Regions from separate parts of the Microbacterium aquimaris genome, predicted to be linked through region 1. Evidence: predicted binding sites of a transcription regulator. Region 1 holds the regulator's gene; the other holds the start of a gene.
The links. Region 1 encodes LexA, which represses DNA repair genes until DNA is damaged. Its sites were predicted from a motif close to TCGAACANNTGTTCGA; they were not measured.
Positions count from the first base shown of each region.

Region 1 (3,407 bases):
CGTCGTCGGCCGCCGCCCAGGCGCCGCCGCCGTACTCGTGGACGCCGCTCCGGGCGTTCCAGGGCTCGGGCAGGACATCCCGCACGGTGCCGTCGGCGCCGCGCCTTCGGACCGCGACACGGCCGGCTTGCTCCGGGACCGGCTCGCCCCACCACACGTCTTCGCCGACGAACCGTGCGCCGTCGATGCGCGACGAGGCGGCCGACGCTGCGGCTGCGGTGATCGGAGAGGGCCAGGAACCGTAGGGGAGTGCGGAGGTCACCTCCCCACCGTACGACGGGTGGGGAGGTGACCTCGATCCTCACTTCTCGGCGGGGACCGGACCGTCCTCGATCACGAGGGTGTCGACGTCGGAGTCGGCAGGCTCGTCGCCGACGACGACCTCCTCGACGACCTCGACCTGCTCGAGGACCGGGGCCTCGGCGGGATCCTTCTCGAGCAGGGATGCGATCAGCCACACGACCAGGGCGAGGACGACGACCAGCACGATGTCGCCGAAGGTCAGCGGGCGCAGCGCGAACAGGAGGATCACGGCGAGGACGAGGATCACCATGCGCACGAGCACACGCTGACGGCGCATCCACTCCCCGAATCCGCCGGTGTCCAGCCCGCGTCGGCGCAGGCCCACACGCGCGGAGGTCGTGAGCGATCCCGCGAGCGCGCGGACACGGCGGGCCGGGGCCCACCGACCGCTCAGCCACGCCGCGACCGCCACCACGACACCGAGGAAGGTCAGCACCGTCGCGGTGTCGCGCATCGCGCCGACCACGGTGTAGTAGATCGCCTCGAGTGTGCGTGCGGGGATCCCCAGGGACGGGGCGTTCAGGCTGAGCACGGCCGCTGCGCTGGTGAGAGCGACGGCAAGAAGTCCCGCACCGATCGTGATCGCCACGCCCACCCCCAGCAGCGCGGTCGAACGGCGGCGCGCGACCAGGACGCCGACGGCGGCCAGGCCCAGCGCGATGAACGGGATCCAGTAGCCGGCGGCGACGGCGATGTTGTAGATCGTGCCGACCAGGAGGAGGCCATCGGCCTGGACGATCACGATGGTCTGGTCGATCGTCGGGATCGATGAGGCCAATCCGAATCCCTGATCGCTCAACTGCGTCTTCAGCTCGTCGATGATCGGTCCGAGCTGGATGCCGAGCGCACCGGTGTCATCGATCGCGATCGCCGTCGTATCGTCACCGGTCGCCGCCGCGACGAGCGCGCGGTGGCTGGCGACCAGCGCGGTGCGCCACACCTGGGGGAACGCGTCGGACTGCACGACACCGGTGATCGCGGAGTCGATGAGGCCCTGCACACCCTGGACGGCGGGCTGGCGCAGCAGGTCCAGCGCCGACGAGGCCGTCGGCGGAAGATCGAGGCTCTGCACCCCGTCGATGACGTCGTTGGTGATCCCGGCGACGTCGACGGCCTCGTTCACCGCCGCGGATGCCTGGTCGATGACCAGCTGCTGGACGTCGGGATCGTCGGCGAGGGGCCCGAAGGTCTGCACGAACGCGTCCTCGCTCACCAGTTCGGCACGCGCCCACGTGCCCACCACCGACACCGGCACGAGGATCCCGGCCAGGACGATGCACACCGCGGAGATGAGCGCACGCCACCACCCGGTGCGGGCGACACGATCCGAGGGGACGGTCTCCGCGTCCGGAGGGTCGACGGATTGCGACCGCAGGTCGGCGTTCTCGGCCCGGAGGCGTTCGATCTCCGCGCGGAGATCGTCGATGTCTGTCGTGGGCATGGCGAGGCTCCCTAGGTTCGGTGAGCCCCATTCTGTCGGGAAGACGCCCCGCTTCGCACCTGCGGCCCCGATCAGACCGCGCGCATCACCGCGACGACCTTGCCCAACACGACGGCCTCGTCGCCGAGGATCGGCTCGAACGCCGAGTTGCGGGGCAACAGCCACACGTGTCCGTCCCGTTGCCGGAATGTCTTCACGGTCGCCTCACCGTCGAGCATCGCCGCCACGATGTCGCCGTTCTCGGCGGTGGGCTGTGAGCGGACGACGACCCAGTCACCGTCACAGATCGCGGCGTCGATCATCGACTCGCCGGACACCTTCAGCATGAACAGATCGCCCTTGCCCACCAGCTGTCGGGGGAGGGGGAACACCTCGTCGATCTGTTGGTCGGCGGTGATGGGCACGCCCGCGGCGATCCGCCCCACGAGCGGCACCATCGCGGCATCGCCGACCGGTGGCGTGGTGTCCGCCGGACTTTCGGTGCTCGCACCGGGCAGATCGATGAGCACCTCCATCGCGCGGGTTTTGCCGGCGTCACGGCGGAGGTAGCCGCTCAGTTCCAACTGGTTGAGCTGGTGGGTGACGCTGGACAGCGACTTCAGGCCCACCGCGTCGCCGATCTCCCGCATGCTCGGCGGGTATCCGTGGCGCGCGATCGAGCGCTGGATCACTTCGAGGATCGCGAGCTGCTTGTCGCTGAGGCTGCGCCGCCGCCGGGTCTGGGGTCGGGCGCGGCTCGTCGGCTCGGTCATCTCGTGCTCCTGTCTCGTCGTCCCCGCCGCGGTCTCCCGGCGTGAGGGGCACTGCTCTTCGAATGTCGGAGGTCGGTGGTGGGGTGTCCTCATCGAAACGGTATCCGCCCGTTTCGGGCACGGCCCGCAAGCAGTCCGCGTGTCGTGTTCGACGAAGATCCACCGTTCCGGTCCCTTGACAGTATAGAAACTCGAAGATAGCTTCGGAAGAGAGGTTCGCACCGGGTGCTCCCGGCCGAGTCCATCGGTGCGAACCTCTCCCCGAAGAAGGAGGAGAGATGACCGCGATCACCATCACGCCGCAACCCCGCACCCGCCTGCGCATGACCGCGCGCGGTCGCCGCGTGTTCACCGCACTCGCCGCCTTCCCGGTCGCCGCGTGCGTGGCCGTCGCGGTCATCAGCGGTGGCGGAGCGCTGGCTTCTCGCGACGCCGGCGCCGATCCCGCGTCCTTCTCGACCGTCGTCGTGGGCGCGGGGGACTCGCTGTGGTCGATCGCCGAGCGTGTCGCCCCGTCGAGCGATCCGCGCGACGTGATCGACGACATCGCACGACTGAACGCCCTCGACGGTGTGGCCGTCTCCGCGGGGCAGGAGCTGGCGATCCCCACGCGGTACACCGCCGACGGGCAGTGATCCCGCTCGCCCGACCGCACGTACCATGGGAGAGGTGACCGCTCGCCTCGACGACCTTCCCCTCCGCGACGATCTCCGCGGAATGACGCCCTATGGCGCCCCGCAGGCCCCTCTGCCGGTGGCGCTGAACGTCAACGAGAACACCCATCCTGTGCCCGACGAGGTCGCCGGGGACATCCTCGACTCGATCGCGCTGGCCCTGCGGGATGTCAACCGCTACCCCGATCGTGAGTTCCTCGCGCTACGGGAGGCCTTCGCCGAGTATCTGGGGGAGGG
Region 1 covers NZ_BAAAPT010000001.1:2,029,836-2,033,242, forward strand. Annotated here, with positions in the region: gene ABD204_RS09275 (prolyl oligopeptidase family serine peptidase) at 1-262, opposite strand, end outside; gene ABD204_RS09280 (hypothetical protein) at 302-1,744, opposite strand; gene lexA (transcriptional repressor LexA) at 1,816-2,496, opposite strand; gene ABD204_RS09290 (LysM peptidoglycan-binding domain-containing protein) at 2,775-3,131, shown strand; gene ABD204_RS09295 (histidinol-phosphate transaminase) at 3,157-3,407, shown strand, end outside.

Region 2 (3,407 bases), 870 kb from region 1:
AACGGCGGTTGCTCAGAAGGGTGCCGCGGTGACACCCGCTTCGGAAAGGTCGGCTTCGCGCGATCCGTCGTCTGGATCGGGTGTGAACATGACTCGTGGTGGTGGATCGTCGGTGTACTCCAGCCCGGAGGGCGCGGTGAAGTGCAGTCGTCCGCCCGGTAGTTGGATCACGGTCCAGCCGGCGGCGTGTTTGAGAGTGTGGTGTCTCTTGCAGAACGCGCCGATGTTGTCGATATCGGTCGCGCCGCCGTCGGCCCAGTCTTCGCGGTGGTCTGCGTCGCAGTCCAGCGCGGGTCTGCGGCATCCCGGGAATCGGCATCGGATGTCTCGGGCGACCAGGTAGCGTCGTTGCGCCGCCGAGGGGAAGCGTCGGTCGACTGCGAGGACCGCGCTGCTGATCGGGTCGAGGAAGACCCGGTCGAACCCGGGGGCGTTCCCGGCGAGGATCTTCGCCGTATCCGGATCCACGGCGCACTTACCGTTCAGCTGTGCGCCACCGAACGTCGTGCCGGCGAGTGTGGTGGCGGGGACCGTCACCTGCACGTGCGCGCGAATCGCTCCGAGTCCGCCCGCTATCCCTGTCGGGTCGACGGACGGTGAGGCGGTGAGCATCATGTCCAGGAGGAGGTCGGTTCGGATGTGATCCATCGATCGATCGTCGAACCACCCCGGCGCATCTGTATCGGCACCACCTCCGACTGCATCGGTCGGTGAGGTGCCCTCCGCTGTCGGCGCATCAGAGCGTGACTCTTGCTCGGCGGCTTCGCGTCGCGCGGTACGGTCGGCGGCCCTGATCGCCTTCCCCTGTCGGGTGAGTCGGTCGTAAACTCCGTGGACTTCGACGCTCGGTCCGATCGCGCCGAGCATTGACATCCCGTCACGCAGGTCTTCCACCCATACTCTCCGGTCGAGCAGTGCGTCGTCGTGACGTTCCTGCACGCTCTTCGGGTTGAGCTTCTCGGCGACCTGTTCCGCGTACGACCTCACGCGTGACGGGGACGTCGTCTCTGCGTAGGCGAGGACGTCGTGCTCGTAGCTCTCGCGGGCCTCTCGCCCGGTGAGTTCCGTGCCGGTGTCGACGATGACCTTCACGTGTGCACGGGACACTCGGCCCGCATGCCATGCCTCCCACGTCGCCGCGAATTCCGTGACGGTGCGGTGCGCCTCGAACAAATGGGTCTGCATGGTGCGGTCGCTGACGCGCTTCGCGACGGCGATTTCGGCCGCCATTGCCCGCAGTGGCATCTCACGTTCCCGAGTAGAGGCATCGCGCAGCCGATCGGTCTGTCGCTGGGTGAGGTCGTATGCCTCGGCATACAAGCGGGCGCGTTCGGCTTGGATGCGCGCTTCGGCCGCATCGAACGCCGCGATCTCTGCGATCAGCTCGCGCGTGCGGAGCATCTCCGCCTCGCCCTGCTCTTCGATTGCCATGCCCACCCCCGGGTTGCCGCTGCATCCAGTATAGAACAGATATACGACAGACAGGAAGGCATAGTGCAGACATACGAGATGACAATAGGATAAATATTCGATATATGAGAGAGGTTCGGCAGCAGGCGGCGCACCGCCGCTTGCTGTCACGCAACGGTAAGGGGAACCTACCCGTCGAATTCCCGTGGCTCTCGGTACTCGGTGTGCTCGCCAGCGGCATCGACGAGCTCTCTCGGACAGCTGAGCTGTTCGTCGAAGAAGTCGCTGGTGCGGTTGATGTTCCACACCTGGCCGGCGACGAGGCTGATCGACAGTCGGTAGCAGGTGTGAATGGAGGAGGGTGTCGAGTCCAACCAGGCGCCCGAGTTCGCTGCGCCATCCGGGTTGTGACCCGATGTGACGAAGACATCGATATCAAGTACCGGATCGCCGAACCTGTCCTGGTGCTCGGACTCGTTGTAGATCACGGTCACGGGAGTCGCCGGGTCGATGAAGGTCGGGTCGGAGGACTCGTCCCAGTAGTGCGTTGAACCGCGGAGCGCGTCGAGGAGCGATTCGGCGTCGAATGTCCCCGGCGGGTGCGGTTCGGCGAGAGCGCCATACACGACGTTCTCCTGCGCGTCGAGTTGCCGCCACAGCTCGGAGTCGACCGCTGCCGGTGCGCACCCCGCGCTGACGGCGAGCGTGCCAGCGAGAAGGAGGACCGCCGCAGCTCTTCGCGGCGGAGTAGTCAACGGGGTCATCGTCACTCGTCAGCCCGGGCGAGCGACACGACGACGGCTCGGGCATTCGGGTCAAGGCGTAGATCTCCGTTCGGCGCTGAGGGAACGTGCGTCCCTATCGGCGATGCGGGCCGAATTCAGGTTCGACGTCCGCGAAATGATCGACTTCGGCGCGAAGTCGCTGAGTGAGCCCTTCCCCGTTGCGAAGCCACCGTTGCCAATTCTCTCCGGTCTCCCAGCCTTCGAAAGGGTTGCAGTGAGTTTCGAAGAACGCTTGCCAACCCGCGAGGTCTTCGCCGAGTTCTCGCGACAGTCCGTACGTCTCGGGCGTGGTCGTGTATCCGACGTCCCACGTCGGGGTGGACGTCTCCCACAGAGGGTAGGTGCGGGAGTAGTCGGGGAACAGCCGGATCACGCGGCGGGCGGGTGGGATCTGCTCCATAGCCAGCACCCTACGCACGTCCCCGTCCGGGCGGCCGTGAAGGGGCGACCGCGGATCAGGCGGGCTGCGGGGCCGGCCGGCGCACCGCGAGGAGGGTCAGGATGGCGCAGGTGATGAAGGAGCACGCGCTGACGAGGTACAGGGCGCCCGACCACCCGGAGTGGTCGCCCCCGGAGATGCCGTACGTGTCGGCGAGAGACATACTCGGCACAAAGGATGCGATGAACAGAGCCGGTGCGCCGAACGCGATCATCACCAGGTAGCCCGCCGCCGCGATCCAGGGAGGAGTGCCGGGATTTCTCCTGATGAGAACGAGCAGCAAGAGAGCTAGCGCGACGCCGGTGGCAAGAATCGCCAGGGGGAAGCCGGCGACGAACGACTCTCCGGCCCGTGCCATGGTCGCGTAGATGTCGTCGAGGCTCGCGCCGGGCACAGCGGCGCGCGGGTTGACGAAGAAGATCTGCAACGCGGCGAAGATGGCGTACAGGATGACCGCCAGGAACCCGGACGCTGCGACGACGCGGACTGCGCGCGAGGAGTTCGAGGTGCGCGACATGTCGGCAACCTATCCCGCGGCGAGCCCTCTGTACACAGGTCGCGCCACCCGCGAGCTTTGTCGGGCTCGCGGCGCTCGGCCCTCGGCAGGTGCGTCCGGCCCGACCTGGTGCTCGCGGACGGGCGCGCGTCGCGTTCTGCTCGATGATCGTTGCCTGTCCGTAAGCAAAACGGTCGGGAAGGGTCGCGGGCCGCTGGCAGACTAGAGGCATGGTCACGCTCCTGCTCGATTCGGCGCACCTCGAGGTCGCGCTGTC
Region 2 covers NZ_BAAAPT010000001.1:1,163,926-1,167,332, forward strand. Annotated here, with positions in the region: gene ABD204_RS05445 (HNH endonuclease signature motif containing protein) at 13-1,431, opposite strand; gene ABD204_RS05450 (hypothetical protein) at 1,599-2,174, opposite strand; gene ABD204_RS05455 (hypothetical protein) at 2,269-2,595, opposite strand; gene ABD204_RS05460 (hypothetical protein) at 2,651-3,151, opposite strand; gene ABD204_RS05465 (hypothetical protein) at 3,361-3,407, shown strand, end outside.
Region 2: the regulator LexA is predicted to act here: its motif matches at 1,463-1,478, upstream of ABD204_RS05445 (HNH endonuclease signature motif containing protein).